DNA from 4 places in the Megasphaera indica genome. Region 1 is predicted to be linked to each of the others. Evidence: riboswitches for the same ligand, from Rfam matches in the RefSeq annotation. Region 1 holds a riboswitch; each other region holds the start of a gene.
What was found. Region 1 has a riboswitch for S-adenosylmethionine ahead of ACFCTO_RS10320 (methionine ABC transporter ATP-binding protein). Riboswitches for the same ligand answer to the same signal wherever they lie in the genome.

Region 1 (7,665 bases):
TCCTGCTCATTCCCTTGGTCTTCACCATTGCCGCTGAAGCCAAGATTCCCCTGCTGGAAGTCGGTATCCCGATGGCTGCGGCCTTATCGGTCACGCACGGCTTCCTGCCGCCTCATCCGGGGCCGACAGCCATTTCCATCATCTATAATGCCGATATCGGCACGACCCTGGTCTATGGCGCCATCATCGCCATCCCGACGGCCATCGTCGCCGGTCCGCTGTACTGCACGCTGACGCGCGACATCAATCCGGAAATCCTCAAGGGCATGTACAACCCGAAAATCTTTAAAGACGACGAAATGCCCGGCTTCGGCATCTCTGTCTTCACGGCGCTGGTCCCGGTCATCCTCATGGCCGCTTCGGCGATTGCCAAATTGACTATGGGTGCCGATGTCCCGGCCCGTCACGTCCTGACCTTCTTCGGCCAGCCGGATATCGCCCTGACTATTTCCGTCGCCATCGCTATCTATACCTTCGGCCTGGGACGGGGCAAATCCATGGAAGAAGTCATGAAGACCGTCCAGGATGCCGTCCTGACCATTGCCATGATCCTGCTCATCGTCGGCGGTGGCGGTGCCTTGAAACAGGTCCTCATCGACAGCGGCGTTGGCACGTACATCGGCAACCTCGTCGCCGGTTCGGATTTATCGCCGCTGCTCCTGGCCTGGCTGGTCGCTGCTGTCATCCGTACGGCCTGCGGTTCGGCTACGGTTGCAGCCCTGACAGCCGGCGGTATCGCCGCGCCTATCTGCGCCGTTACCGGTGCCAGTCCGGAACTGATGGTCTTGGCCACCGGTGCTGGCTCGCTCATCTTCAGCCCGCCGAACGACCCCGGTTTCTGGCTGTTCAAAGAATTCTTCGGCCTGACAGTCAAGCAGACAGTCCGCACGTGGTGCGCCCTGGAAACGATCATCGCTGTCATGGGCCTGGCAGGTGTACTTGTATTGAACCTCTTTGTAGGCTAAAATAAAAGTGAATACAGAAGTAGGAGGGAAGACGATGGAAGAAACGAAACTCCAGTTATTTCCTGTCCTGCGCAGTGCATACGGCGGTCTGACCAAGTCAGAGCGCCGTATTGCCGATTATATCGTCAATCATACTGGCGAGGTCATGGAGCAGACCGTTTCGGACCTGGCCGTCCATGCGCAGAGTTCGGAAATCACCATTTCCCGGTTTTGCAAGAAACTGGGATGCAGCGGCCTGAAAGAGTTGAAGCTCATGTTGGCTGCAGAATTGTCGGCAGCGCCGCAGAAGGCTTTCCACGACATCCAGGCCGGCGACACCGGGCGGGACGTAGCGGCCAAGGTCTTTGCCAATATTGCCGAGGGATTGCAGGATACGCTGAGTCTCCTCGATTATGACGCTCTTGATGCGGCGGCCCGGCTGCTCTTGAAAGCCCGGCGCATTTACGTCTTTGGTTTTGGCAACTCGGCGACGGTCTGCATGGATATGGCCACGCGTTTCCTGCGCCTGGGCCTGGCTATCCGGGAATATGCCGATTCTCATATGCAGGTCACGGCAGCGGCCCTGATGACGGCCGACGATGTGGTCATCGCCGTGTCACACAGCGGGGCGACGAAGGAACTGTTGCAATCGGTCCAGGCCGCCAAGAAGGCCGGGGCCAGGGTCATCGTCATCACCAGCCACGGTCAGTCGCCACTGGTTGCGTTAGCTGATATCTGTCTGTGTGGCATGGGACGCGAAGTCCAGTATACGTCGGAGGCCGGCGCATCGCGCCTGATCCACATGGCCATCGGCGACGTCCTCTATACGCGCGTGGCCATGCAGGAAGAATCAGTCTTCCGGGACAATATGGAAAAGATGCGCCGCGAAATCGGCAAGAAGCGGCAGCGCTGATTTTGGCTACGAAAATCGGCCGTTCTGTGGTACAATAAAACTGTTCTTATTGCAAACAGAGGAAGGATGATTAGCAGGTGAAGAAATTCTTGGAAATGGCGACTATCGTCGAGAATGAAGCCATTATTCCTGAAGTATGGAAAATGGTATTCCATGCACCGCAGATTGCCCGGGAAGCGCAGCCCGGCCAGTTTGTCAATGTCCATCGCGATGGGGGACAGACCTTTTTGCGCCGGCCTTTTGGCATCGTCGATGCTGATGCCGAAACGGGTCATGTCACCATCATTTACCGCCTGGTCGGCAAGGGCACAGAAGAAATGAAGGGCCTGCACAGCGGTGACGCATTGAGCGTCGAAGGGCCCCTGGGCGAAGGCGTCTTTACGACAACGCCGGGCCAGGTCCTGCTGGCCGGCGGCGGTGTCGGCCTGGCTCCGCTCATCTTTTTGGCCAAGCGCCTGGACCATCCCATCGTGCTCGTCGCCGGCAAGACGGCGGCTGAAACGTTCTGGACCAAGTTCTTTGAACCCTATGCCGGCCAGATTTACGTGACCACTGACGACGGCTCCCTGGGTATCAAGGGCTTTGCCGTCGATGCCCTGCCGCAGATCTTTGCAGAACACGCCATCGACCGCGTATCGGTCTGCGGGCCGACGGTCATGATGAAGACCATCGCCCAGGCGTCGGCCAAAGCCGGCGTCGCCTGTGAAGTGTCCATGGAAAAGCGGATGGCCTGCGGTATCGGCGTCTGCCTGGGCTGCACCTTTGAAAGCCAGCTTGACGGCAAACGCTATAAAGTCTGTGCCGACGGCCCCGTATTTGACGCGAAGGAGGTCTTTGCATGATCAGCGAACGCATTGCCGTCCAGTTTGCCGGTATTTCCATGAAGACACCGGTCATGGGAGCATCGGGGACCTTTGGATTTGGCGTAGAATACAGTGATTTTCTCGACCTCGATCACGTCGGGGCCATTATTTCCAAGGGAATCACGCCGCTGCCGCGGCCGGGCAATCCCGGCGTCCGCGTGGCTGAAACGCCGGCAGGGATGCTCAACTGCATCGGCCTGGAAAACCCTGGCGTCGAAGTCTTCAAGCGGGATATCCTGCCCAAGGTCCATCAGGCCTGCCAGACGCCGCTCATCGTCAATATATCGGCCGGGACTGCCGAAGAATACGGCGAATTGGCAGCTCAGCTCGACGTCGACGGCGTAGCTGCCCTGGAAGTCAATATTTCCTGTCCTAACGTCAAAGAAGGGGGCATCGTCTTCGGGACTCAGCCGGAAGCGGCTGCGGCTGTGACGCGCAGCGTCAAGGACCATACCCGGAAACCGGTCATCGTCAAACTGTCGCCGAACGTCACGGACATTACGGTCATGGCTAAAGCCGTCGAAGCGGCCGGTGCCGATGCCGTATCGCTCATCAATACCCTGACGGGTATGGCCATCGACATCAAGACCCGCCGCCCCTTGCTGGGCAATATCACCGGCGGCCTGTCCGGCCCGGCTGTCAAGCCCGTCGCCCTGCGCATGGTATGGCAGACGGCTCAGGCCGTATCCATCCCCATCCTCGGCCTGGGCGGCATATCGACCTGGCAGGACGCCGTCGAATTCATGCTGGCCGGTGCCAGTGCCGTCGCCGTCGGCGCCCATAACTTCGTCGACCCCAGAGCCGTTGAAACCATCGCCGAAGGCCTGGACCAGTATTGCCGAGAAGAAGGCATCGAACATATACAGGATATTGTAGGGGCATTGGAGATTCGTGGTTAGTGGTTCGTGGCTAGGGATTAGCAGTCAGCAGTCAGCGGTCAGCCGTCAGCAGTTAGCCGCGGTCCCATGGACCGCTTTGTAGGGGCCGTCCCAAAGGGCGGCCCGTTGTGGGAATCCCATTCACGAGCTGCCCTGGATATACGCCAAGACATTTATATACCCATTTGCGTGGACGGGCGCCCCACGGGGCGCCCCTACAGAAAAAAGGAGCTGTCGCATGTGCAACAGCTCCTTTTTTCTATTATTTATTTCTTATTCTTTTTTCGTGATGCGAAGTCGCCGCCGGCCTGGATGACGTTGACGACGACGATGAGGATGATGATCGTCGCCAGCATGACGTCGGGACGGAATCGTTGGTAGCCATAGCGGATGGCGATGTCCCCGAGGCCGCCGCCGCCGATGGCGCCGGCCATGGCCGATGCCCCGATGAGGTTGACGATGAGGACGGTGATGTTATTGATGATTGTCGGCAAGGCTTCGGGAATGAGGACCTTGCGGATAATCTGGAACGGCGTAGCCCCCATGGATTCGGCCGCTTCGACGAGACCGAAGTCGACGTCGCGGATGGACGTTTCGACGAGACGGCTCAGGAAGGGGATAGCAACGATGGTCAAGGGGACGCAGGCTGCCGTCGTACCGATGGACGTGCCGGCAATGAGACGCGTCAGCGGGATGATGGCGACCATGAGGATGATGAACGGGATGGAACGGATGATGTTGACGATCGTGCCAAGGATTTGATTGATGAAGCGGTTTTCCAGGATATGGCCCTTGCTGGTCGTGACCAGGGTGATACCCAGGGGAATGCCGATGATACCGCCAATGACCGTGGCGACGGCGACCATGTAGAACGTTTCTTCAATGCCTTGGAGCATTAACTTAATGATTTCTTGGGACATAACCTAAAACCTCACTTCCAATCGGTAATGTTTTGATGTACGAGAATGCCTTGGCCTGTGTTTCCATATCGCCCATGATGACGACGATGAGGTAGCCGAACGGTTCATCCTGGATGTAGTCGATGTTGCCGTAGAGGACGCTGACTTCGACGTTGAATTTGCGGACGATGTCGGCGACGACGGGGTCGCTGGTCGCAGCGCCTTTGAAGCGCAGGCGGACGAGCATGTAGCGGTCCGGCGACGGCTGGTCGGTGACGCCCAGGTTCTTGATGCCTGCCGGCAGTTCCATGTTGATGATGGACGTGACGAAATCTTTCATGGTCTGGGACTGAGGATTGGTGAAGATGTCGACGACGCGGCCCATTTCCTTGATGACGCCGCTTTCGATGACGGCGACGCGATGGCAGATTTCCTTGACGACGGCCATTTCATGGGTGATGACGACGATGGTGATGCCCAGGCGTTTATTGATGTCCTGGAGCAGTTCCAGGATGGACTTCGTCGTCTGCGGGTCCAGGGCCGATGTGGCTTCGTCGCAGAGCAGGATTTTCGGGTCGCTGGCCAGGGCACGGGCGATGCCGACGCGCTGTTTCTGGCCGCCCGAGAGCTGGGACGGATAGTTGCCGGCCCGGTCACTGAGACCGACCAGGTCGAGGAGGGAAGCGACTTTCTTTTCGATGACGTCTTTGGAAGCGCCGATGAGTTCCAGCGGGAAGGCAATGTTTTCGGCAACCGTACGGGATGATAAGAGATTGAAGTGCTGGAAAATCATGCCGATGTTCTTGCGTTCTGCCCGCAGCTGGGATTCATTCATCTTGGTCAAATCCTTGTCGTCGATGATGACCTGGCCGCTCGTCGGTTTTTCTAACATATTGATGCAGCGGACCAGCGTCGATTTGCCGGCACCGCTCTTGCCGATGATACCGAAGATCTCGCCGTCGTCGATGGTCAGGTTGATGCCTTTCAGGGCCTGGACCTGTGCGGCGCCGCCGTAGGTCTTGGTAATATTTTTCAGTGTAATCACAGTATCAACTCCTCAAAATAGGCGTAACTAGAGAAAGCAACCACAAAAAAGGCCGTCATGCAGATGACGGCCGTATATACGGTTTCATTTCATCTGTCGGAATGTTCCGTTGGAATTGGCACCTTCCCGATAGGGGGTTGCCGCAGCGTCATCGGGCCAGTCCCTCAGCTGCTCTGGATGAAGGGTATATGGTTGTTGCGTCTTATAATAGCACGGATGGCCGGGATTGTCAATGGAAAATCGTTATTGCGCCCAGTCGCCATCGGTAAAGACCGGCACCGTCGTGCCGTCGGCCCTGGTCCCGGTGATGGTCAGGTCCGGCGAACCGACCATGAAGTCGACGTGGATCATGGAGTCGTTGAGGCCGGCTGCGGCAACAGCGTCTTTGTCCATATCGGCACCGCCAGCCAGGCAGGTCGGGTACGATGCGCCCAGGGCCAGGTGGCACGAGGCGTTTTCGTCGAAGAGCGTTTCATAGAAGAGGATGCCCGACAGGGAAATGGGCGAGTGATAGGGGATGAGGGCTACTTCGCCGAGGCAGCAGGCGCCGTCGTCGATAGCGATGAGTTTCTTCAGGACGTCTTCGCCCGTTTCGGCGGCAGCGTCGATGACTTTGCCGTCTTTGAAGGTCAGGTGGAATTTGTCGATGAGGTTGCCGTTATAGACCAGGGGCTTGGTGCTGTAGACCGTGCCGTTGACCGCATCTGCCTTGGGGGCCGAATAGATTTCTTCCGTCGGGATGTTGGCATTGAACAGCAGGTGGTCCGCCGTTTCTTCCATGCCGCCCTGCCAGATATGACCGGCCGGCAGGCCGATAGTCAGGTCCGTTCCCAGGCCGTTCGTATAGTGCAGGCTGGTGAAATGCTGGTCCGTCATCCAGGTCCGGCGCTTCTTCAATTCGGCCAGATGGGCGTCCCAATCGGCCAGGGCATCGGCACCGTCGGCACGGGACGACTGGAGGATTTGCTTCCACAAGGCTTCGTAAGCGGCGGCTGCGTCGAGGTCCGGATAGAGCAGTTTGGCCCAGACGGCACTGGGGACGGCAGCGACGAGCCACGTCGTCTTCGAGGCCATCATGCCGTCGATGTATTCCTTCAAGGCTTCATTCTGGGCTTTCTGCTGGGCAAAGATTTTATGGGTGTCGATGCCGTCCATGAGGTACGGATTCGCCGAGATGAGGCTGAGGAAGGCCGCTTTCTTATGGTAATAATAGAGGCTGAAATCGCGGCGCCAGTCCGGCAGGGACTCGAAATACTGCAAATCTTCGTGTTCGTAGCGCAGGCGGGCCATGTCGTCAGACCGCCAGTTGCAGACGACCTGGGCGGCGCCGGCCGTATAGGCCTCTTTCGTCAGGAGGGCGACGAAGTCGTGCGATTCGACAGGGGCATTGATGACCAGGGTCTGACCTTTCTGGAGATTCAGGCCCTTCTGCAAGAGGACGCGGGCATAAGCCGTTAATTGTTTGGTAGTTGGCATAAAATCACTCCTTAGTAGATGAGGATAGGACAGGGACTTTCCAGGCCGTGTGCTTCCACAGGCGCCAGTTCAGGGCGCTGGCATTGATGGCCAGGCTGATGATGAGGCTGATCCAGTAGCCATAGGGCCCGTAGGATGTGACGTGGGCCATGGCATAGCCCATGGGGATGCTGATGAGCCAGTAGGTCACGAAAGCGACGTAAGTGATGATCTTGACGTCCTTATAGCCGCGCAGGATGCCCTGGACCGGCGTGCCGGCGGCATCGAAGAAGGAAAAGGCGACGGCGTAGAAGATGAACATGCGGATGGCCCAGAACGTTTCGGCATCGCTCGTGAAGATGGCGGCGATATGATCGACAAAGTGGTAAGTCACGACGATGAGGGCGATGGCGATGGTGAAGGCCGTCATCTGGCAGAGCACGGCATACTGCCGGGCAGCGGCGTAGTTGCGGGCGCCGACTTCGTAGCCGATGACGATAGTCGCCGTCAGGCTGATGCTCCAGGGCAGGGTATAGGTCAGGGTCGAGAAACTGATGGCCGCCTGGTTGGCCGCCAGGTATAAGGTGCCGAATTCGGCCATGAGCAGGCCGACGATGGAGAACAGGCTCGTTTCGCAGAAGACGGCGATGAAGATGGGAATGCCCAGC
Region 2 (7,665 bases), on a different contig from region 1:
CTCATTTCTTTTAGGGAGATGATTCCATGAAGGGAGCTATCATCGGCGATATTGCCGGCTCCATCTATGAATTCGATGAAACAGCGGAATCCCTGGATTTTCCTTTATTTGTTAAAAACAGCCGTTTTACTGATGATACGGTGACGACTGTAGCCGTAGCGGCAGCCCTGATGGAGGGGAAGGCATCCTGCTGCGGCTATATCGAACCCTTGCGGCGCCAGCTCCGCTACTGGTGCCGGAAATATCCCGACGCCGGTTTTGGCGGCCTGTTCCGCCGCTGGTTCCTGGCCGACGAGGCACCGGCTTACGGCAGCTATGGCAATGGGGCGGCTATGCGCGTCAGCCCGGCCGGCTGGATTGCCGATACTCTGGAGGAAGCCCAGGCGCTGGCAGAGCTGACAGCCGTCGTCAGCCATGACCATCCCCAAGCCATCAAGGGTGCCATTGCCGTGGCGTCGGCTATCTTCCTGGCCCGGCAGGGGAAGGAGAAAGAGGCGATTGCCGCATATCTGCGGTCGCATTTCTATGATCTGTCCCGGACACTGGCCCAGATACGGCCGTCTTATGGCTTTACCTGTACGACGGACGATAGTGTGCCAGAAGCCATCGAATGTTTCCTGGAAGGGACGGACTATGAAGATACGATCCGCAAGGCGATTTGGCTCAACGGCGATACGGATACGCAGGCAGCCATTGCCGGCAGCATTGCCGAAGCCTATTATGGCGTGCCCGATGCCTTGTGGCAGCAGGCCCTGCCATATGTCGGTGACGAAGAAATGAAGGGCGTCATTCGACAGTTCTATGAAAACTATATTGGTTCGAGGGGGAACTCTTTTGATTTCAACAGAGACAAGCAAGAAATATGAAAAACTCCAGCAGATCTTAAAGGACATGGGCAGTGTCGTCGTCGGCTTTTCCGGCGGCGTCGACAGCACCTTCCTGACCTATGCGGCTCACCAGGCTCTGGGGGACCGGGTCCTGGCCGTGACGGCCGTTTCGGCGACCCTGCCGGGCAGTGAAGCGGCTGATGCCAAGGCCATGGCCAAGGTCATCGGCGTCGAACACCGCCTGGTCCATTCGACGGAATTCGAGGACCCGGACTTCGTCCAGAATCCGCCAGATCGCTGCTATATCTGCAAGAAAATACGCTTTACGTCGCTCGTGGCCCTGGCCAAGGCCGAAGGCTATCAGTGGGTCGTCGACGGGGGGAATGTCGATGACCTCGGTGATTACCGGCCGGGTATGAAAGCCCTGCAGGAATTATCCGACGCCGTCCGCAGCCCGATGATCGAAGCGGGCCTGGCCAAGGCGGATATCCGGGCTTTGTCGAAGGAATTCGGCCTCCAGACCTGGAATAAGCAGAGTGCCGCCTGCCTGGCCAGCCGCGTCCCGTATGGCGTGGAACTGACGCCGCACCGCCTGGCTCAGATCGATGCGGCCGAAGCCGCCGTAGCGCCTTACGTCCAGGGCTCCCTGCGCGTCCGCTATCACGGCGATGTAGCCCGCATCGAAGTCGCCGTCGATGAAATCCCGTCGGTCCTGGCCCATCGGGAGGAAATCGTCCGGGCCATCAAGGATACGGGCTTTACGTACGTCACCCTCGATTTGGGCGGCTATGAAATGGGCAGCCTGAACGACGTAATCCATACTGATGAGGAAGTAAAGTGATATGGCTATTTCAAAGAAAATAAAAGATGAAATGCTGCAGCGGTTCCAGGACCAGTACGGTATCATGAAACCGGCTCTGCACTATAATTCTCCTTTTGAATTGATGATTGCCGTCATCTTGTCGGCCCAATGTACGGACGAACGGGTCAATATCGTGACGGCCGGCATGTTCCCGGAATATAACACGCCGGAAAAGATGCTGACCCTGGGGACGGCGGGACTGGAAGAAAAGATACGGACCTGCGGCCTCTATCGCAGCAAGGCCAAGAATATCCTGGCCAACTGTGCCATCCTTTGTGAAAAATATCATGGCCAAGTGCCGCAGACTTTCGATGAGCTGGTGAAACTGCCCGGCGTCGGCCGCAAGACGGCCAATGTCCTGGTCAGTATCTTGTTCAATACGCCGGCCATTGCTGTTGATACCCACGTCTTCCGCGTGTCCAACCGTCTGCAGCTGGCCCAAGGGACGACGCCGCTGGAAGTCGAAAAGGGCCTGCAGAAGGCCATTCCCAAGGAATGGTGGAGCCGGGCCCATCATTGGCTCATCTGGCATGGCCGCCGGGTCTGCAAAGCCCGCAAGCCTTTATGCGATAACTGCTTTTTGGCTGACCTTTGTCCCAGTTGTCAGAAGTAAAACGTTAAATCAAAATAAATACATTGACAAGTCGTTAAAAATTTTATAAAATAACACCAATACAGACAAATTTCATAAGTTATATCGAGAGCAGCTGAGGGACGGGCCCGATGACGCTGCGGCAACCTGCCTACGGTAAGGTGCCAATTCCTACAGGCTATTCCTGAAAGATATCATTATGACTGAGGCGCAGCTTGGAGGCAGCGCCTCTTTTCTTTTGGCGTATTATGTACTTATTTTCACATCATTCAATCATTCTTAGGGGGTATTTTCATGAACAACAACTCTTCTGGCGGCAAGGCTATCCGGGGGCTGGATGTGCTCATCCTGGGATTCGCCTTCTTTGCCACCTATTTTGGCGCCGGCAATTTGATTTTCCCGCCCCAGCTCGGTTTGAACAGCGGCAGCGATTTCCTGTCCGGCCTGGCTGGCCTGACCCTTTCGGGTATTTTTCTTCCTATCTTCACGCTCATCGTCATCGGCCTCAACGGCGACGTCCACTCCATTACTGAACGGGTAGGGAAGAATACGTATAACGTCCTCCTGGCAGCCCTCATGCTGGTCTGTACCTTCGTTTCCATTCCCCGTACGTGTGCGACGGCCATCCAGCTCGGCATCCAGGGCAACCTGCCGGCAGCACCGTTCATCCCGCTGGTCATCGCCTATTTCGTCATCAGCTTCTTCTTCGTTGCCGACCAGAACAACGTCATGGACCGCATGGGCAAATACCTGACGCCGCTCCTGGCCCTAATCCTGGTCATCGTCGCCTTCGTCGGCATCTTCAATCCACTGGGGACGCCCGTCGCTCCGGCTGTGGACCATCCCTTCGTCAATGCCTTCCTCGGCGGCTATAATACGGGCGACGTCCTGGTCAGCTTCATCATGGCCGCTGTCTTCATCAGCTCCATTTACGGCAAGGGCTATACGACCGTCGGCCAGCGCAATAAAGTGCTCATCTACTGCGGCATCGTTTCCTTCGTCCTGCTGCTCATTATCTACGGCAGCCTGCTCTACATGGGCGCCTGTGTCAGTGGTGACTATGCGCAGAACATCGGCCGTGCGGAACTCCTGGTCGCCATCATCCAGCGCGTCGGCACGTGGGTCATGGTTCCCATGGGCATCGCCGTCGTCCTGGCCTGCCTGACGACAGCCATCGGTCAGATTGCCGCCGTTGCCGAATTCACCAGCACGGCTACGGGCAACCGCATCAGCTATAAACAAGTCGCCGTCGCCTGCTGCATCTTGTCGGCCCTGACGGCCCTCCTCGGCGTCGACGGTATCGTCACCTACATCGGCTGGATTTTCGGCGTCTGCTATCCGCCGTGCCTGGCCCTCCTGGTCTTGGGCATCATCGGCCGCTTCATGCCCAATAACGGTGCTTACAAGGGCTCTGTCTACCTGGTCACGATCTTCGCCCTTTTGGAATCCCTGCCGGGCCTGAGCAGCCTGGGCTTTGCTAAAGCCATCGTCGCCGCTACGCCCCTGTCCACATACGGTTTCGGCTGGATCGTGCCCTTCATCATCGGCCTCATCGGTGGCTCCATCATCGGCCATTTCGTATCCGCCTCAGAACCCGTAGAAGCCGAAGCGAAATAAGATAGTTTGTGGTATGGAGTCTGTAGGGGCGCCACGTGGGCGCCCCTACTAGCCACTAAAAATAGACTGCCTTTTAGGCAGTCTATTTTTTTCCCGACTTGCATAATCAATGACTTATCTCTATAATTAAAGAATAATCTCGAGTAAAAGGGGGTAATTTCATGGATTTGAAAAAACTATATATCGATGGCCAGTGGGTGGCGCCCTTGTCTGGCCAATATATTGACGTAGAAAATCCGGCGACGAAAGAAATCTTCGCCACTGTCGCCGCGGCTGGTGCCGATGATGTCGCTGCCGCTGCCCAGGCGGCTGCCAAAGCTTTCCCGGCCTGGTCGGCTATGCCGCTGGAAGACCGCATCACCTTCATGAAGAACCTGCTGGTCCAGATGATTAGATTGGAACCGCAGTTCGTCGACGCCGTCGTCAAGGAATTAGGGGCGCCTGTAGCCTTTGCCAGGACCAACCATATTGGCTACCAGTTCGTGCGGACCCAGTCGTATATCGACTTGGCACCGGAATTGCCACTGGTCGAACATCTGTCCCAATCCGTCGTCTACCGCCGGCCTTTGGGCGTCATCGGCTGTATCACGCCGTGGAATTATCCTTTAGGGCAGATTATCCAGAAAGTCGTACCGGCCCTGCTCGTCGGGGCGACGGTCGTCCTCAAGCCGAGCCAGCATACGCCGGTGACGGCGTACTACCTGGCCGAAGCCTTTGACCGGGCCGGTTTCCCCAAAGGCGTCTTCAATCTCGTCGCCGGCCGGGGCAGCCAGGTTGGCAATGCCATCTGCGACGACCCGAATATCGCCATGGTATCCTTTACGGGGTCGACGGCAGCCGGCATCAAGGTATCCCAGCGCGCCCTGGGGTCGATGAAGCGCATTAGCATGGAATTGGGCGGCAAATCGCCTTTTGTCCTCTTGAAGGGGGCAGACTACGAAAAGGCTATCCGCATGTGCTTCAATTCCATTTTCCTCAACAGTGGCCAGACCTGTACGGCTCTGTCGCGCCTGCTCATCCCGCGGGACGACAAGGAACAGATTGAACAGCTCATGTTGAAGATACTGCCGGAATATACTGTAGGCGACCCGGCTCTGGAAACGACGAAAATCGGTCCTGTCGCATCGTATGACCAGTGGCAGACCGTCGATGCCTACATCGCCAAGGGCCTGGAAGAAGGGGCGACACTTCTGGCTGGCGGCCGTCCGGATGCGCCGGACCACGGTTACTATGTCAAGCCCGTCATCTTTACGGACGTAACCAATGACATGACCATTGCCCGCGAAGAAATCTTCGGCCCCGTCCTCAGCGTCATCGCTTATGATACCGTCGACGAAGCCCTGGCCATTGCCAACGATACGCCTTATGGCCTCAACGCTGCCGTCTGGGGACCGGACAAGGAAGAAGCCTCGAAGGTGGCAGCAGCCGTTTTGTCGGGCAACGTCTACGTCAACGACAGCCCGCGCGACGTCACAGCGCCTTTCGGCGGCTTTAAGGACAGTGGTATCGGTCGCGAAGGCGGCAAAGATGGGATGTTGGAATTTACAGAACCCCAGGCCATTTTTAATGCATAAACAGTTATAGGAGGAGTTTTAGCGTCATGAATTTCGATGAAGAAGCCATGAAAATCCGCCGCGGCAAACACGGCGTTATTGAAACCATTCCCCGGGAAGTCCTCAAGACCCACGACGACCTGAGTATTCTTTATACGCCTGGCGTTGCCCAGCCGTGCCGGGAAATCACTAAGGACCCGGATTTGTCTTTCGACTTGACCTGCCGTGGCAATATGATCGCCGTCGTATCGGACGGGACCCGCGTCCTCGGCCTGGGCGACATCGGCCCGGAAGCTGCCATGCCGGTCATGGAAGGGAAGTCCATTCTCTTCAAGGTCTTTGGCGGCGTCAATGCCGTTCCTATCTGCCTGGATACAAAGGACCCAAAAGAATTCATCGAAACCGTGAAGCGCCTGCAGCCGTCTTTCGCCGGTATCAACCTGGAAGACATTGCCTCGCCGAAATGCTATGAAATCGAACAGACCTTGAAAAAAGAAATGGATATCCCTGTCTTCCATGATGACCAGCACGGTACGGCCATTGCCGCCCTGGCCGGCGTCATCGGTGCCTTCCGCTATGTCCATAAGGACTTGAAGACAGCCCGTATCGTCATTAATGGGGCAGGGGCTGCCGGCGCTTCCATCGGCCGCCTCCTGGTCCGCGCCGGAGCTCGGAACGTCACCATGGTCGACCGTCCGGGAATTCTCTACGCTGGCATGGAAGGCCTGAACCCGGTCCAGGCGGAACTGGCATCACTGACCAATCCGTCCCATGCCCACGGGACCCTGGCTGATGCCGTCAAAGGGGCCGACCTCCTCCTAGGCGTATCGGCACCGCACATCTTCACTAAAGACATCATCCAGTCCATGGCCGACGATGCCGTCGTCTTCGCCATGGCCAACCCCATCCCGGAAACGGACTACGCCTCTGCCAAAGAGGCCGGTGCCAAAGTCGTCGGTACTGGCCGGTCGGATGCACCGAATCAGATCAATAACGTCATGGTCTTCCCGGGTATCTTCCGCGGCGCCCTGGCCGTCCGGGCCCGCAGCATCAACGAAGACATGAAACTGGCTGCGTCTTACGCCATCGCCTCCCTGGTCGGCGATGACGAACTGGCCGAAGACCACGTCATCCCCGACGCCTTCGACAAACGCGTCGCTCCGGCCGTCGCCGCAGCCGTCGCCAAAGCTGCCATGGAAAGCGGCGTCGCCCGCATCACCCGTGACCCAGAAGAAGTCCGCCAGGAAGCGGCAGACACTATCGACAAACTCCACGCCATGCTCGACTTGATCCATGGGTAGGGGCTAGCAGTTATTAGTTCGTGGCTCGGTGAGATTGCAAGCTGAAAAATAACATTACTGTAAAACAGGTCATTGCATAAATTTTTTTATTATCATGCAATGACCTGTTTTTATTTATTGTAAAAAATGATATAAATATTATAATTTGTGAAATATTGTAAATTATATCATGAAAAGTTTTTCTTGATTCGTCGAGCAGATATACTCTATAATGGACACAGAATTATTACTAGGAGGTTTTTTCATGAAAAATTTTGCGCATCGCGGATTTAGCGGCAAGTATCCAGAAAATACGATGCTCGCTTTCCGCAAGGCCTTAGAATGTGGGGCCGATGGAATTGAAATGGATGTACAGCTGACCAAAGATGGAGAGCTCGTAGTCATCCATGATGAACGAGTCGACAGGACGACGAATGGTACCGGCTACGTCCGCGATTATACGCTGGATGAGCTGCGGAAACTCGATGCTTCGTATATCTATTCAGATGAAGTAGGATTCCAGACAACCCCGACTTTTGATGAATATTGCCAGTGGGTTTCCGGGACTCCCTTGGTGACGAATATTGAATTGAAGACCGGCGTTTATCCTTATCCGGGAATTGAAGCCAAGGTATGGCCCGTTTTGCAGCGCTATCATTTAGAAGAAAAAGTCATTATTTCTAGTTTCAATCATGAAAGTGTCTTACGGATGAAAGCCTTAGCGCCGGACTTGAAGTATGGATTGCTGACAGAAACGTGGCTTATCAACCCTGGAGCTTATACAGAAAGCGTTGGCGTTCAATGTTATCATCCCTATTATGGCAGTTTGACCGCCGAAACGGTAGCCGAAATCAAATCCCATCATATTGAAATCAATACGTTTACCGTCAATGATGAAGCCAGCGTCAAGCAGCTGCGTGATTATGGTGTCGAT
Region 3 (7,665 bases), on a different contig from region 1:
AACCCGACGCCGGAAACCTTTGAAACCATTTTCCATGATGCCGGCTTCTCTTCCGTCCAGGTCCACATCGAAAAAGACCACCGCTGGATCTGCGTCGAAGGGCGATAAAAAAGGCGCTGTCGCATGAAGACAGCGCCTTTTTACGTTAGTTGTAGGTCGTTCATCATTTGTCGTTTTCAGTGAATGATTTTAAATTTAAATCCATCAGCTGGCCACTAACAGCTTAAAATACCCACATTATTTCCAAAATTCTTCGGCTTTGGCGATGTTGGCGCGAATCGTAGCACAGCAGGCCTTGAAGTCCTTCATTTCCTGTTCCGGCAGGTTATATTCGATGACTTCTTCGATGCCATTGGCGCCGATGACCGACGGGACACCGCAGAAGATGCCCGTTTCGCCGTATTCACCATCTAAAGGCGCGCTGGCTGCCATGATTTTCCGTTCATCCCGCAGGACGGCCCGGACCATGGTAGCTGCCGTCATACTGATGCCGTATTCCGTGCAGTGCTTGCCAGAATAGGTGACCCAGCCGGCATGGATGGTTTCATCCTGGACGCGGGCCTTATCGAAGACATAGGCCGGATTCTGTTCCAGTTCTGCCAGGGATTTGCCGCCGAACTTGATGAGCGACCAGGGGACGATCTGGGAATTGCCGTGTTCCCCCATCATGTAGGCCGAGAAGGAATGATGATCCAGGCCGGTCTGCTGGGAAATGGCACTGACCAGGCGCGAGCTGTCCAGCCCCGTGCCGGTACCGAAAACATGGCCTTTCGGAAGGCCGCTCTTCTTAGCGATGAGGTCCGTAACTACGTCGCAAGGGTTGGTGATATTGATGATGATGCCCTGGAAACCGCCGGCCATGACCTTGGGGATATAATCAGCGACCTGAGGCACAGTGAAATGCATTTCATCGTCGCGGTTCCCCGATGCGCAGAGCGTAATGTCGCCGATAGCATTGACGATGACGTCGCAGTCTGCCAATTCTTCATAGCTGGCAATCGTGTAATTGACACGATGAGGCATGAACATGACGGCATCCATCATATCCTGCCGTTCACTGACCAGTTTTTCCGACTTCACTTCGCATAACTTGACTTCATCGGCAATCCCGAGGACCCCTAAAATAAAAGCTACATGAGCCCCGACATGACCTAAGCCGATGACCCCTACCACACGTTTCTTAAAAGCCATACAAAACGCCTCCTGTTCACTATAGCATATAGAAAAAGTCTATTTATATATTATATCAAAAAAACACCCTCTTTGTCCGTTGTAATTACAACAATCCCTAGGCTCTCAATTTTACCTATTTATTTCATACTTTATACAAATCCAAAAAAATCCGGGCCTATAATGCAGTATGTAAAAATGTCAACTACGGTACAGGAGGCCAGGAATCATGACAAGCCCAAGCCGTCCAAAGCCCCCGCTGGGACGCTACAGTCCGCCAGGGAATCAACGACTTCATCGCGGCTTACGGCAAAGATTCGCCGAACTACGTTAAAAGACAAATACCAGGGATATAAGACGCGGTAAAATCCGATTATCTCCTCAAAAAAAGGACTAGCACATGATATGGCCGAAACCTTCATGCGCTAGTCCTTTTAACTTTGATAGAGTCCTGACGGCCAGGCGTAAAGTCGTTCATCGAATTTCGGGGCCGACGGCCCCGCCGGTCGCAGACCGCAGTTCGCAGGCCGCCTCGGACTCAGATGCCGCTTTGCGGCAACATATTCAGAATAACGACATCGCCTCGAGTGACCCTCGGCTCGTAAAAAATGCCCCGTCTGGGACCTTCGTTCATTTCTATCGCCTGATTGCGATTCCGTAGGGGACGGATAAAAGCCGTCCCGCCGTAAAGCCTGTGTATACCCAGTTTTCATGACAAATGGCTTGTAGCTCGTAAAAACCTGCCGTTATACTCGAATGAGATGTGATGAACTCTCTCTGGCGGGCTGCCGTAAAGAACCCCTCCACCACTTCGTGGTCCCCCTCCCCTTAACATGGGAGGCTTTGGCCGCTACACACAAGACCACTGGCCATGATTTTTTTCGGCCTGTGTTCTTTTCCTATCGCCTGTATGAGATAACGAATGATACATGACCATAATCTCATCGAGATGGGGTTAACAATTGCCTAAAAAAATCGCGGCCGTACGCACTAACGTGCGCCGGCCGAAAAGAGTCCTAACGAAAATAAAAAGACCTAACGGAATTTTTTTTGCTTAAGAGCCTAACCACCTGCGGCCAGGGAACAAGGGTAAATAGCACGGCTACGCCGCCCTTGTTCCCTGGCCGCAGGCGGTTTCCTTGTAAGGCGCAAAAAAAAAGAAAACATGGAAGGAGGAGCTCTCATGAAACAAAGAAACGACATCTACGATTACAGCGCCTTACAAGACCTCATGACAAGCCGTTCACTGACAATTCCAGCATTGGCCAGAAGAATCTCCATCAGTCCTGAATCACTCGCCAAGAAACTGCGTTCCCAAAGTGACTTCACGCAGGATGAAATCCGAAAAATCGTATCTGTACTCCACATCCCGCCAGAAGAAATAGCCCACTATTTCTTCACGGTTCTGCAAATTTAACACACATGCAAAAAAAGGCTGTTGCACAAAGACAGCCTTTTTTGAGCATTAAGTTTACAGTTTGTAGTTTTTCGTAAATGTTTTTTTAATTTAAAGCTCTCTTCTACAAACTCCGTACTACAACCTTTAAAGAGAACGGGACTTCGCACGATGGAACCAGCCTTCATGCGATAGTCCCCTAAGCTGCATTTATTTTAATGAAGCCGCCGCCATTTCTACCTTTTTGGCCTCTTTCAAGGTCCGTATATTCTTAAACAGCCGGACAGGCAGGCAAATCCAGCCAATCAGCATGGCTATAAAGAATTTTACGAAAAAGTATAAGACCCAGCCGATGAGCGGCAATATCAAGAAAACATTCGGCGTAATCCGGGTCAGCATCTTCCAGCCCGGATAAACTCCGGCCATCATCCAAATGACTGCGATGGCGTTGAACAGCCCATTATATCCATGGAACGCAAAGACAAGACCGATGATGGCGAAGACCGCTGTAATGGCAAATTCTTTGAATACCTCATGCTTCGTGGCCTGCCAGCGCTTCAAATTGCAATCCGTACAGACTGGAATGGTCCAAAGGTCCATACATTCCTGGCACAATCCCTTTCCACAATCCACACACGTCCCTACTGCATCCCGGTCCGGATGATTATAACATTTCATAGCAAATTCCTCCTTATCTTAAATCCCGTGCCAAGCATCGGTTATAGCGCGCCATCCTGATTTCAACGGATGTTCTTTCATTTCACTTTCTAAAACGAACCGCGTCAGTCCTAAGTTCGACAGCCCATACATGATACCTTGCGCATACGTCGTTTCTCCTAAATTAGGCCGGCCTTTCCAGTAAATGATGGCTTTGATGCGTTCCGAATGTTTATCGGCCAGAAAATGCAGGTGATGACCTTGGCGGTCATAATAGGTAAGGACCATATAGTGGAATTTCTGCTGGTCGCCATAGTTCGTCTTGTAATTACTCGTCCCCTGTACCCAGAACCCGGTATTCGGATCATGACTGTACACGTCTTTCCGGTCAGCAGGATATGCCTGCCCATACACTTTGATGACCTTTTCCGCCTTGTCACCTACCTGGATGCCCTTATCGGTCATCGGGCCGGGCTTCAAGAAAATCAACTGTGTCAGCGTCCCAGCAGGATAACTGTAAAAATCGCCCAAGAAGCCGCCGCGGCTGATGGTGATGAACATGCTGTTATCGGTCTTGATGTACTGGTCATCCATCGAGCTTTGTCCATAGAAACGATAACCATTGGCATTGATGTAATCCCAAAGGGGTGTCGCATTGTCATAGTCGAACTGGTTCATGACACCGGCATCATCGACATAGGCAAAAGCCATAGGGCTGCACATCAGGCACAATAGAAATACACCTGTGGAAATCCATTTTTTCAGCATCTTTTTCCCTCCTGTTGATTTGGTATCGAAACTATTTAGTCTTAAAAAAATACAGTGACAAATCGCGTACATCCAGACGTAAAATCTCTACACATCTACGGATTTCATCCTGCGTGAACTCAGTCCGCGAAGTCAGCTTAGAATACAGCGTAGAGCGGCTTATTTCCAACTGTCTTGCCAATTCTTCACGGGTAATGCCCATCTCTGCCATGCGGCCGTAGAGTTTAGAATAATCATACGTCATAGGGTCCTCCTTTTTTGATTTGAAATCTGTACTTTTCTTCACAAAAAAATAGTACTATAAAAACAGCCTATCGTCAAGGCTTTTTGCACAAAATGTTGAGATTTCTAAACGTTTATTGTATACTTGTGGAAGAAAAAGGAGGTTACCCCATGGAAAATAATATTTTTGGAAAACGCCTGAAACAAGCCCTTGAATACCGTCAAATGCGCGCTGTAGACCTGGCCCGCAAAACCGGCCTGACCCGCGGTATCATCAGTTCCTACATAAATGGACGTTGGAAAGCAAAACAAACCAATGTCATGCTCATAGCCCGTGCCCTCCATGTCTCCGAATCCTGGCTCATGGGGTACGACGTGCGCATGGAACCGGACACGGATTCCCTGACCAGTACGCTCTCGCCTGACGAAACCCAGCTGTTATCCCTCTACCGTACCTTAGACGATGCCAATAAGAAGGCCGTCCTCGACTTCGTCCGCTTCAAAAATCTCGACAACGAAAAATAAATAAAAAAGGGCTTATCGCACATGCGACAAGCCCTTTTTCCATAATAAGCCTCAGCCGAAGACTTCAAAGATGACGATGAACAAGGCCATCAGGCCCAATCCCAGGGAATAGGCACAGAGTTTCTTTTCGATGGGCTGCAAGGGGAAATATTCGTCTGCATCCCGTTCGAGCTGGCCCGTATGGGTCGCAGCGTCTGTCGGGGTTACGGTTTGGTTGTAGTAATATTCGTCAGCCGTCGAAGCGGCAGAAGTGATTCGCGATGCCATAGCAATCAATCCTTTCTATGATGAAGTTATAATGTCGGCGGAACAATGCCGTGATAGAAGATGTAAGAAATGAACAGGCCGACCCAGATGATGAAGCCGACGAGGGCTACGGCATAGACGCCGATGACACGGCCCAGGCCGGATTTCCAGAGCTTGCGTACATTCGTGACCAGGCCGATAGAGAAGAAGCAGAGGCCAAAGAAGACGGCCCGCAGGAGGTTAGCCTGTCCGGCGCCGGCTTTCGCAGCGTCGACGATGCCCGGCTGCAGCCAGCTGCAAAAATGACGACCAGGGCCAGGACGAAGCCAATGATGAATTTCGGGAAGCGTTCCCAGATTTCCCGTTTGGAAACCTTGCCAGCCCCGGATGCGACGGCTGCCCGCGGGTCATTGAGATGGTAAATGAACCAGACGATAATCCAGACACCGAACTTAGCAGCCCAGCCGAGCAAATCGACGTGCCAGATCTGTCCGGCACCGAGGACGACGATAAATAATCCGAGCCATACGGCCCACCAGTCTTCGCTTCGCAACAGGCCCGACCGGTTGACGGCCTGTGCAGATACTTCGTTACTCATACGAACACCCCTTTTACAAAATAAATAAAGACGTGCCGATGACAAAGCCATAAAAAAAGCGCGCCATCAGCTACAGATGACGCGCAAAATCCCTTCCATTTCTCGCTCATCTGCCGGGAAAACTCCCGCTGGAATTGGCACCTTCCGTCCCCACGGAGGTTGCCGCAGCATCATAGGGCCAGTCCCTCAACTGCTCTGGATGATTGATATTCATTCATCAAACATATAAAATGTTTACTCAAATAGTACACTATTAGGTATAAAGTGAAAATATCCTCAGAAGTGCCGACCATCGGGAGGTACAAGACAGTGGCCAGCTTAATCCGTTTCTGGCCCGAAATCCCAAAAGCCGGTCCCCGTTTCTGGGTCATATTTCCGCCGAATCCGTCCTCCTATAACGGGGCGCAATTCGATTTCTGCCGTGTACAGTACTTCTATCGATTTGATGTGCCCTGCCGCAACGTGATGTTCCCCATCCTGTTTATAAGAAAAAGCAGCGTGAGTATGATGAAAATAAGTTCCATCATCATCGCTGACGATATTGCCTGTCAACGAAACCAGCTCCAGCATCCCCTTCAGCTCTTGAACTTCAAAACTGCCCGTTTCTGGGATGAACGTCTGTATTTCTGCCGAACGGCACCCGCCGATGCCCGAAAAAATGGCCGATGCAATCTGTTCTTTCTGACAAATTCCCAGAATCGTGCTGATGATTTCATCCCCCTTGTCCATCCGAATATAATAAGTTTCACCAAATTTGCGATAATCCATACGTCATTCCTCCTGTAACATCATAACCTACTGCCACTGTAAGACCGGCACCAGAAAAGAGACTTGTTAGTTCGTTTGTAGAGTACCCTCTCTATTGATCCATATAGGCTGTAATCGAAACGATTTTACCATTCTCCACACCAAAGCTCAATCCACACATTCCCGAAGGATGAGTGAAAATAAGTAATTTCTTCATAATAACGCCCTTCCCGTTTCACAAGCGCTTACAATTTTCCAAGAGTCTTCAACGCATAGAAACCACAGCTAGCCAATTGTTCCATGTGAGATTGTTGTTGCAAGCCGAATTCCCATTGATGCCACTGGTCTTCGCTTTCAAGTTTCCAAAAACCTAAGTCCGAATGAGGCCTATTATCATAAACAAAAGTATACGCCGTGCCGTCATCATCAATAACGTTGATTGCTGAACGGCTATAGGATTGAACCATCCCAAGATTAACAGCAGAGCTTTCATCTGCATAAAAGGCAAACACTGTATTTCCTATCAATAAAGTTCCAGTAAATAGCAACATACTTACAATTCGTTTCATCATATGCCTCATCCTCCTTAAAAAAGCTTACCTCTCAATCTCAAGATATGCTATATAGATTCTACAAAAAACTTATAAAGTCCTGCAAAGGAAGTTTGTAAATTCAGAATTAATGACACGTCATGTGATTCGTGATTCGTAAAGACTTACCATTATATCAGAATAGGCTATGTTTGAATCTCACAGCGGGCCGCCCTGTCCGGGTCGGCCCCTACGCACAAGGCCGTTGGCCGTGTATATTTTTTTGTAATCGGTAACCGACGTTCCTTTTTCATCGCCTGGCTACGATTCTGTAGGGGCCATCCTGATAAAGGCGGACAGCCACAACTGTCCGTTTTGGCAACCGTCAGGCGCCTTCTTATGGTCGGCGCCTGACGGGCCAAAAAGGCCGCATGAATTTTGTGCATAGCCGGAATTTATGACGAGTGGCACATATTCGTAATACGATTTGAGTATCTCGCGGCTAAGCCGCATATGAGTCCGACTCCACAACTGTACAGTAAAGGCTAACTGCCTAAATCCATCACATAGTATCCGCTTGACGAAGATAAATAAATGACGTTATAATAGACATGAAAAGAGGTCCTGCCGATAGACGGTTGGCCCCGATAAGTCAACAAAAATAGTCGCTTAAGATGGGGGTCTCTGGCGGCTATTTTTGTGTTTTATTTGAACTCTGACCTAGGGCATAACCAATTGCAAATGCGGCCATACCGAAAGATAGTATACTGATAAACAGATCCACCGTTAAAGTCATTGTCCTCCCC
Region 4 (7,665 bases), on a different contig from region 1:
AGTCAATGCGGGCTTCTTCCTTGGTAATCTTGGCCGTATACGTCGCCTGACTTTCATCCTGGGCGACGGCGCGGCTTTCATAGCCATCCAGGTCGGTCAGGACGTCGAGCAGGGTCTGGGCCCCTAGGATGGACAATTTATCGAAGAGGGTCCCCGTCGTTTCCTTGGCATCCAGGGGAATGGCCGCTTTTTTCAGCATCTTCCCCGTATCCATGCCTTCGTCGAGGAGCATGATGGTCACGCCGCTTTCGGCTTCGCCGTCTTTGATGGCGTACTGGATGGGGGCGGCGCCGCGATACTTCGGCAGCAGCGAGCCGTGGACGTTGAGGCAGCCGTATTTCGGGATGTCCAGGACGGCTTTCGGCAAAATCTTACCGTAAGCGATGACGATGATGACGTCCGGCGCCAGGCTGCGGAGCTGTTCGATGACGTCGTCACTGCGCATGGAATCAGGCTGGAAGACGGGGATGCCCAGTTCCAGAGCCTTTTCCTTGACCGGCGAGAAAGTCACCTTCTTGCCGCGTCCCCGCTGTTTATCGGGCTGGCTGTAGACGGCGGCGATATCATAACCGGCCTGAGCCAATTTTTCCAGAGACGGGACGGAAAAGTCCGGCGTCCCCATGAATACGATACGTAACTTATCCATTAGTCCCCTACTTTCTGTAAATCCGTCGCCTTTTCGATGAATAGATGGCCATAGAGATGGTCGATTTCATGCTGGAAAATACGGGCCAGGAAGCCTTCCGGTTCATAGATGACGGTCTTGCCATGGCGCGTCAGCGAACGGACCTTGATTTTGGAAGCCCGTTCCACTTTGCCGTAATATCCGGGGATGCTCAGGCAGCCTTCGGTATCGACATTGGTTTCGTCCGATTTTTCCAGGATTTCCGGATTGATGAGCTCGATGAGGCCGTTGCCGTCGTCGAGGACGATGAGCTGCAGCGATTCATTGACCTGCGGCGCAGCTAAGCCTACGCCTTCAGCAGCATACATCGTTTCTGCCATGTCGTCGAGCAATTTCTTTATATGTTTATTCACTTTCGTAACGGGTTTCGCCGTCGCTTTCAAGACGGGATCCCCGGCTTTAATAATAGTAAGTACTGCCATGTAACTTTCACCTCATTGTAATAGTAAAAATGCTTATTCTTTTCTATTATAGTATGAAATCGCCAGAAATGCTATAGATTCATCAGAATTGCTTGAAATAGCCCATTTCTCTCCTGCCGTAATTGACAACATTTATAAGGTTATGTTACATCGTCAGCAATGGAAGAAGTAACACTGAGAGCGGTTCCGGACGTATCCTGAAGGGCGCCATGGCCATGAAGTTTCTCAGAATGCTTCTTTCATTTTTTATTTTGCACTGTAAGGGTCGCCACGTGCGAGCCCCTACAATGGCTGTGGGAATTCCATAAAATTTCTGTAGGGGCCCACGTGGGGCGCCCGTTCCTGCCCGATGTGGGAATGTACTCACATCCCGGACGGGCTGAACAGGCAGGTGCGATTCCCCACGATTATACGGGATCGACATCGATGAGGACGCCGGTCTGCCAGCAGGCCGGGATGCGCTGCATGGCTTTTTTGATGGCTGTCAGGTCTTTTCCGGTCAGGGAGAGGACCAGACGGTATTTATTGCGTATCTTCTTGATGACGTCTTCGTAAGGGCCGATGACGGCGACTTCATCGCCGTGGTCCCCGTTCCAGCTGTTCAGGGCCGCTGCGACGTCGTTGGCCTTGCGCCAGGCTTGTTCTTCTGATTCGTCCTGGACTAAGATCTTGGCCATTTCCTGGAAAGGCGGATAGCCCAATTCTTTCCGGAACTGGATTTCCTGGTCATAAAAGGCCCGGTAATCCTGGCGGGCAGCGCACTGGATGACGTAATGGTCCGGCGCGTAGGTCTGCATGACGACGCGGCCCGGGATATCACCGCGACCAGCCCTGCCAGCCGCCTGGGTCAGGAGCTGGAAGGTCCGTTCCCCAGCCCAGTAGGCCGGGATATTGAGCAGGCTGTCGGCCGATAAGATGCCGACGGCGCTGACGCCGGGGAAATCGTGGCCTTTGGCGACCATCTGAGTCCCCAGGAGGATGTCATATTCATGACGGCGGAAGGCTTCGATGATACAGTCGCCGCTGTGCTTGCGGCTGGTCGTATCCTGGTCGAGGCGGATGATGCGCGCCGACGGCAGGAGTTCGTGGAGCTGCTGTTCCACTTTTTCCGTGCCGCTGCCAAAGAATTTGATGTATTTGCTGCCACATGACGGACAGACCGTCGGCACGGGCTTTTCGGCATCGCAGTAATGGCAGCGCAGGTGGGCGGCCTGACGATGGTAGACCATGGCCACGTCGCACGTATCGCATTTGACGACGTAGCCGCACTTGCGGCACATGACGAATGTCGAGAAGCCGCGGCGGTTGAGAAGGATGATAGCCTGCTGCCGGGCTGCCAGTGTCTCTTCCAGGAGATTCAACAAGCAATCGGAAACGACGCGGTAGTTCCCGCGGGCTAATTCATCGCGCATGTCGACGACCTGGACCGAAGGCAGGGGCCGCTGGCCGACGCGCTCTGTCAGCTCGACCAGGACATAATCGCCCTGCAGGGCCTTATAGTAGTCGCCCAGCGCCGGCGTGGCACTGCCAAGAATTACGGGGCAGCCGTAGTACGCAGCCCGCTGGCGGGCCACGGCGACGGCATGATAGCGCGGCGCTTCGTCCTGCTTATACGAACTGTCATGGGCTTCGTCGACGATGAACAGCCCGATGGACTGGGCCGCCGTAAAGACAGCCGACCGGGCGCCGATACAGATATGACTCGTCCCGTTCTGCATGCGCAGCCAGTTGTTGCGCTTCTCACCCTGGGAAAGCTGGCTGTGCATGACGACGACATCGTCGCCGAAGCGGCGCAGGAAACGGCGGACAATTTGCCCGGTCAGGGCGATTTCCGGCACTAAAACGACGACCTGCCGGCCTTCTTTCAGGACCTGGCTGGCCAGCTGCATGTAGACTTCGGTCTTGCCACTGCCGGTGATACCGTGGAGGACGTAGGTTTTTCCTTGTTCATCGCTTCCGATAACTTTAACTGCCTGGCGTTGTTCCGGTGTCAGCGTAAAGGGAGCATCTCCAGAAAGGGTCGGCAGGATATTCGTCGTCCTGGCCGGCCGCTGGCTCCAGCGGGCCAGGCCTGTCGCACAGAGACGGCGCATGAGGTCGCGGCTGTAGCCCTGGCCCTGCCAATAGGAAACGGCCCCTTCCCCCTTCTCTTTCAAGGCCTTGAGCAGTTCCTGCTGGCGCCGCCGGCCGTGGAGGATGTCTTCGTCATCATCGTGGACGAAGGAAAGCCAGTCTTCCATCTTGTCGGCAATCTGGTTCTTGTAATAAGTCCGGCTGGTCAGGACCTGGCGGGCCAGGGCCGTTTCGACGAGGTCCCTGCCGAAGCGGCGGACAAGGCTGCCCTTTTCACGGCTCCCCTTGTCGGCGACATAGGCCTGGAGCTGCCGCCCTTCAGGATTTACAGGCGCAGCCGGGCCGACGGACAAGAGTTCCTGGCGGACCAAGCCCTTCTTGTCGATCATGAACAGGCGCAGGGCTTCGGAAAGGTTGCAGACATAGTAGTCGCGGATCCAGATGGCCGTGCGGATCATTTCTTCCTGGAAGCCGGTCTGCGTCGAAAGCAGGCCTTCGACGGGCTTCAGCGTGAAATCGGCCGGTTCGTCCAGCTGTTCATGGAGGGCGACGACGATGCCCTCTTCCCGGCGATGACCAAAGGGCACGAGGACGCGGCTGCCGACGCGGACGGCCAGACCATCGGGAACGGTATAGGAAAAAGTCTGCTGCAGCCGTTTCGCCGTCGTATTGATGATGATTTCAGCAATCAAAAGGACACCTCCTTTGTATGGGGCTGTCGCACTAAAAAACTACAAACTGCAAACTCAACACCCAAAAAGAGGCTGTCTTAATGGGACAGCCTCTTTTCTGGATGTTCAGTTTATCGAACCGCCTCTTATAAGCCGGCTTCTTTGCGGAGCGTTTCGGCTTTGTCTGTCTTTTCCCAAGGCAGGTCGAGGTCGTTGCGGCCGAAGTGGCCATAGGCAGCAGTCTGTTTGTAAATCGGGCGCTGCAAGTCGAGCATGGCGATGATGCCAGCCGGACGAAGGTCGAAGTTCTTTTCGATGAGTTCGACAATCTTTTCGTTCGGGACTTTGCCCGTACCGAAGGTTTCGACGTGGATGGAAACCGGGCGGGCCACGCCGATGGCATAAGCCAGCTGGATTTCGCATTTATCGGCCAGGCCGGCAGCGACGACGTTCTTGGCGACGTAACGGGCTGCATAAGCGGCCGAGCGGTCGACTTTTGTGGGGTCCTTGCCGGAGAAAGCACCGCCGCCATGACGAGCCATGCCGCCATAGGTATCGACGATGATCTTACGGCCTGTGAGGCCCGAATCGCCCTGAGGACCGCCGATGACGAAACGGCCAGTCGGATTGATGAAGAGTTTCGTCTTGTCGTCGAACAAGCCTTCCGGCAGTTCCGGTTTGATGACGAATTCGAGGAGGTCGCTTTCGATCTGTTCGCGGCCGACTTCGGGGCTGTGCTGTGCCGAAATGACGATTGTATCGATGCGGACCGGTTTGCCGTCTTCATATTCGACAGTGACCTGGGTCTTGCCATCGGGACGGAGATACGGCAGTGTGCCGTCTTTGCGGACTTTGGCCAGGCGGCGTGCCAGGCGGTGTGCCAGGGAAATCGGCAGCGGCATGTAGTCGTCCGTTTCGTTGGTAGCATAGCCGAACATCATGCCCTGGTCGCCAGCGCCGATAGTATCGAACTTATCCGTATTGCCTTCTTTCTTTTCCAAGGCATCGTCGACGCCCATAGCGATGTCCGGGGACTGTTCGTCCAGGGAAACGAGGACGCCGCATGTGTCGCAGTCAAAACCATATTTAGCGCGGGTATAGCCGATGTCACGAATCGTTTCGCGGACGATGTGCGGGATATCGACGTAGCACGTCGTAGAAATTTCACCGACGACATGTACCATACCAGTCGTTACCAGGGTTTCGCAGGCAACACGAGCGTTTTTATCTTTTGCGAGAATGGCATCCAAAATGCTGTCCGAAATCTGGTCAGCCATTTTATCGGGATGGCCTTCGGTGACGGATTCGGATGTAAAGAATTCACGATTTTTTGCCATGAGTGATCCTCCTTAAAAAAAATTCCCCTCATCCATGACTTCATGAGAGGGGCTTCTAATCCCCATCTGCCAGTATATCACTGCTGGAATTAGCACCTTTCATAGCTGAAGGTTGCTGCGACATCACAGGGCCAGTCCCTCCGTCGTCTCTTGATGGTTCTTTATTTGGTTTGCTCATCCATTATAATTCAAGTCCGCCTATTTTGCAAGTGTTTTTTATGCCTAAAAAACATTGTCTACTAGACGTTGCCCTGTCTACTAGACGTTGCCCTATAGGCAGGGTTATAATGGAGAAGATAGAAAGGATGATTAGATATGACCAAATTGCGGCCTAGAGATATATTCTTCAACGACCCTTATTTTGATTATGCAACCTGCAGCAAGCCCGGCGACCTGCGGCTGGCCAAGCGGGTAGAAGTATTCGGCAAATGGTACAAGACCCCGAGCCTGGTGACGACCCTTCTTTCCCAGGAACGGCTGACCTTCAGCCGCCACACCGGCACAGACCAGGAAGACGCCTTGGTACTGCGCATCTACGAACGGACGGCCGACCGGCTGCTCATCAATACGTATTATACGTCCAAACAGAACCCGGAAGAAATCTACGCCGGCACGATCCACCTCGAACGCTACGATATGGCGCAGACTATGGAATCTTTTTCCTATATGGGCATCATCGACCTGCTCATGCTCCAGACGGACAGTCAGATTCTCGGCTTGACCGACGTCTTTGAAGACGTGCAGATGGCCAAGCACGCGGCAGCCCATGCCCTGGGCATCTATCTCATGGCCATCTGCGACCAGCCCTGGTCCGACGAAGCCGTCACTGGCGGCCAGGAAACGCCGGCCATGATGATGGGCAAAGAAAAAGAAGAACTTCAGCAGCTGCGGGAAGAAAAAGCCCAGATGGACGCCGACCGGGAAGAACTCCTGCGCCTGCGCCTGGAAGCCAAGAACCGCACGGCCGTCCTTTCTGAACTGGAACGGCTGCGCCAGGAACTCGATGCGGAACGGACGGGCCGCGAACAGGACCGCAAACAGTACGAAGACCGCATCCGCAAGCAGGAACAGTATATCGAAAAGATAAAGGAAACGGCATCCAACCAGATTGCCGAACTCCTGGCCCTGCGCAAGGAACTCAACAAGCGCCAGGTGCGGCCGGATCTGACCAAAGGGCAGGCGCCGCGGAAAGTGACGCCCCAGGAAGCGTCGCGTTCCGTCCGGGACCCGGAAGACCGCGGCCTGGACCTGCCCTCCTTCATGACCCAGCGCGATTATACGCGCCAGCTGGACCGCTTCCTCACGGGCCGTCAGATAGCCCTGGCCGGCGGCGATCCCGACTGGCAGCGCCGCATCCAGCGCCGTTTCGGTGCCGTCCTCCTCATCAGCGGCCAGCCGGGCGATGACCGGATGCTGAAAGAAGCGTCCCTCTTAGTCGTCAACCTGGAAGACGGCAAGACGCCCCTCGTCCGCTGGGCCATTACGGAAGCCAAAGAAAATAACTGCCCCATCCTCTCCGTCGGCCCGACCAACCTCAACGGCTTTGCCAAAGCCATCGTAGGGCGGGTTAGTGGTTAGTGGCTCGTGGTTCGTGATTAAAAAAACATACTATTAAGCCCTATTAAGCCCGAATGGGCTATGATCGAATATCACAGCGGGACGCCTTCCAGGCGTCCCCTACGCACAAGGCCACGGGCCGTGTATTTTTTTGTGATCGGCCCATAGTTTGTAAAGACACTTTTAAAGTTAAATTCATTTGCTAACTGCTAACAGCTAGCTGCTGACTGCTAAAAAGGACTGTCGCACATGCGACAGTCCTTTTTCTGCAAACTCCCTGCTATCAACTATTCTTTTTCGCCATAATGGCAGCCGCGCGGGCTACGATGATGGCAGCGAGTTCGTCTTTATCCATTTTTTCCAATTTTTCCATAGAGCCGTCCGGGAAAAGCAGGGTGGCGATGTTGGTCGTCCCTTTGAAGCCGGCTCCTTCGGCACTGACGTCGTTGGCGACGAGCATGTCGAGGTTCTTCTTCTTGAGCTTCTTCGTGCCGTATTCGATGACGTTCGTCGTTTCGGCAGCAAAGCCGACCAGGGTCTGATGGGTCTTGCGCTGGCCCAGGCCATAGAGGATATCCGGGTTCTTGGCCATTTCGATGGTCAGGGTATCGTCGTTTTTCTTGATCTTGTTTTCCGCCGGATGGGCCGAACGGTAATCGGCGACAGCTGCGGCTTTGATGACCAGGTCGCAGTCGTCATAATAGGAATCGACGGCAGCTTTCATGTCACGCGTACTGCCGACATCGATGCGGCGGGCCAGGCCGACAGGTGTCTTGAGGTTATCCGTCGTCCCGGCGACGAGGGTGACTTCAGCACCGGCCATAACGGCAGCCTTGGCGATGGCAAAGCCCATGCGGCCGCTGGAATGATTGCCGATGAAGCGGACCGGGTCGATAGGTTCCCGCGTGCCACCAGCCGTG

Region 2: it holds a riboswitch for S-adenosylmethionine, as region 1 does, so the genes downstream of both, ACFCTO_RS00495 (branched-chain amino acid transport system II carrier protein) here and ACFCTO_RS10320 (methionine ABC transporter ATP-binding protein) in region 1, are expected to answer to the same signal.
Region 3: it holds a riboswitch for S-adenosylmethionine, as region 1 does, so the genes downstream of both, ACFCTO_RS08040 (hypothetical protein) here and ACFCTO_RS10320 (methionine ABC transporter ATP-binding protein) in region 1, are expected to answer to the same signal.
Region 4: it holds a riboswitch for S-adenosylmethionine, as region 1 does, so the genes downstream of both, metK (methionine adenosyltransferase) here and ACFCTO_RS10320 (methionine ABC transporter ATP-binding protein) in region 1, are expected to answer to the same signal.

What each region holds. Positions count from the first base shown of each region.
Region 1 covers NZ_JBKKJR010000022.1:28,626-36,290, reverse strand. Annotated here, with positions in the region: gene ACFCTO_RS10345 (gluconate:H+ symporter) at 1-965, shown strand, start outside; gene ACFCTO_RS10340 (MurR/RpiR family transcriptional regulator) at 1,000-1,857, shown strand; gene ACFCTO_RS10335 (dihydroorotate dehydrogenase electron transfer subunit) at 1,935-2,699, shown strand; gene ACFCTO_RS10330 (dihydroorotate dehydrogenase) at 2,696-3,619, shown strand; gene ACFCTO_RS10325 (methionine ABC transporter permease) at 3,865-4,518, opposite strand; gene ACFCTO_RS10320 (methionine ABC transporter ATP-binding protein) at 4,499-5,542, opposite strand; SAM riboswitch class I at 5,629-5,726, opposite strand; gene ACFCTO_RS10315 (aminopeptidase) at 5,786-7,018, opposite strand; gene ACFCTO_RS10310 (MATE family efflux transporter) at 7,023-7,665, opposite strand, start outside.
Region 2 covers NZ_JBKKJR010000001.1:88,198-95,862, forward strand. Annotated here, with positions in the region: gene ACFCTO_RS00475 (nicotinate phosphoribosyltransferase) at 1-14, shown strand, start outside; gene ACFCTO_RS00480 (ADP-ribosylglycohydrolase family protein) at 27-866, shown strand; gene larE (ATP-dependent sacrificial sulfur transferase LarE) at 835-1,668, shown strand; gene nth (endonuclease III) at 1,670-2,302, shown strand; SAM riboswitch class I at 2,381-2,479, shown strand; gene ACFCTO_RS00495 (branched-chain amino acid transport system II carrier protein) at 2,576-3,898, shown strand; gene ACFCTO_RS00500 (aldehyde dehydrogenase family protein) at 4,060-5,472, shown strand; gene ACFCTO_RS00505 (NAD(P)-dependent malic enzyme) at 5,499-6,752, shown strand; gene ACFCTO_RS00510 (glycerophosphodiester phosphodiesterase) at 6,997-7,665, shown strand, end outside.
Region 3 covers NZ_JBKKJR010000014.1:17,350-25,014, reverse strand. Annotated here, with positions in the region: gene ACFCTO_RS08080 (class I SAM-dependent methyltransferase) at 1-108, shown strand, start outside; gene ACFCTO_RS08075 (lactate/malate family dehydrogenase) at 238-1,191, opposite strand; gene ACFCTO_RS08070 (DUF739 family protein) at 2,354-2,587, shown strand; gene ACFCTO_RS08065 (hypothetical protein) at 2,777-3,244, opposite strand; gene ACFCTO_RS08060 (hypothetical protein) at 3,263-3,991, opposite strand; gene ACFCTO_RS08055 (DUF739 family protein) at 4,023-4,235, opposite strand; gene ACFCTO_RS08050 (helix-turn-helix domain-containing protein) at 4,385-4,738, shown strand; gene ACFCTO_RS08045 (hypothetical protein) at 4,790-5,005, opposite strand; gene ACFCTO_RS08040 (hypothetical protein) at 5,112-5,582, opposite strand; SAM riboswitch class I at 5,686-5,788, opposite strand; gene ACFCTO_RS08035 (PPC domain-containing DNA-binding protein) at 5,901-6,350, opposite strand; gene ACFCTO_RS08030 (hypothetical protein) at 6,575-6,901, opposite strand.
Region 4 covers NZ_JBKKJR010000011.1:61,842-69,506, reverse strand. Annotated here, with positions in the region: gene fmt (methionyl-tRNA formyltransferase) at 1-646, opposite strand, end outside; gene def (peptide deformylase) at 646-1,107, opposite strand; gene priA (replication restart helicase PriA) at 1,515-3,872, opposite strand; gene metK (methionine adenosyltransferase) at 3,998-5,188, opposite strand; SAM riboswitch class I at 5,248-5,348, opposite strand; gene ACFCTO_RS07175 (hypothetical protein) at 5,504-6,766, shown strand; gene coaBC (bifunctional phosphopantothenoylcysteine decarboxylase/phosphopantothenate--cysteine ligase CoaBC) at 7,029-7,665, opposite strand, start outside.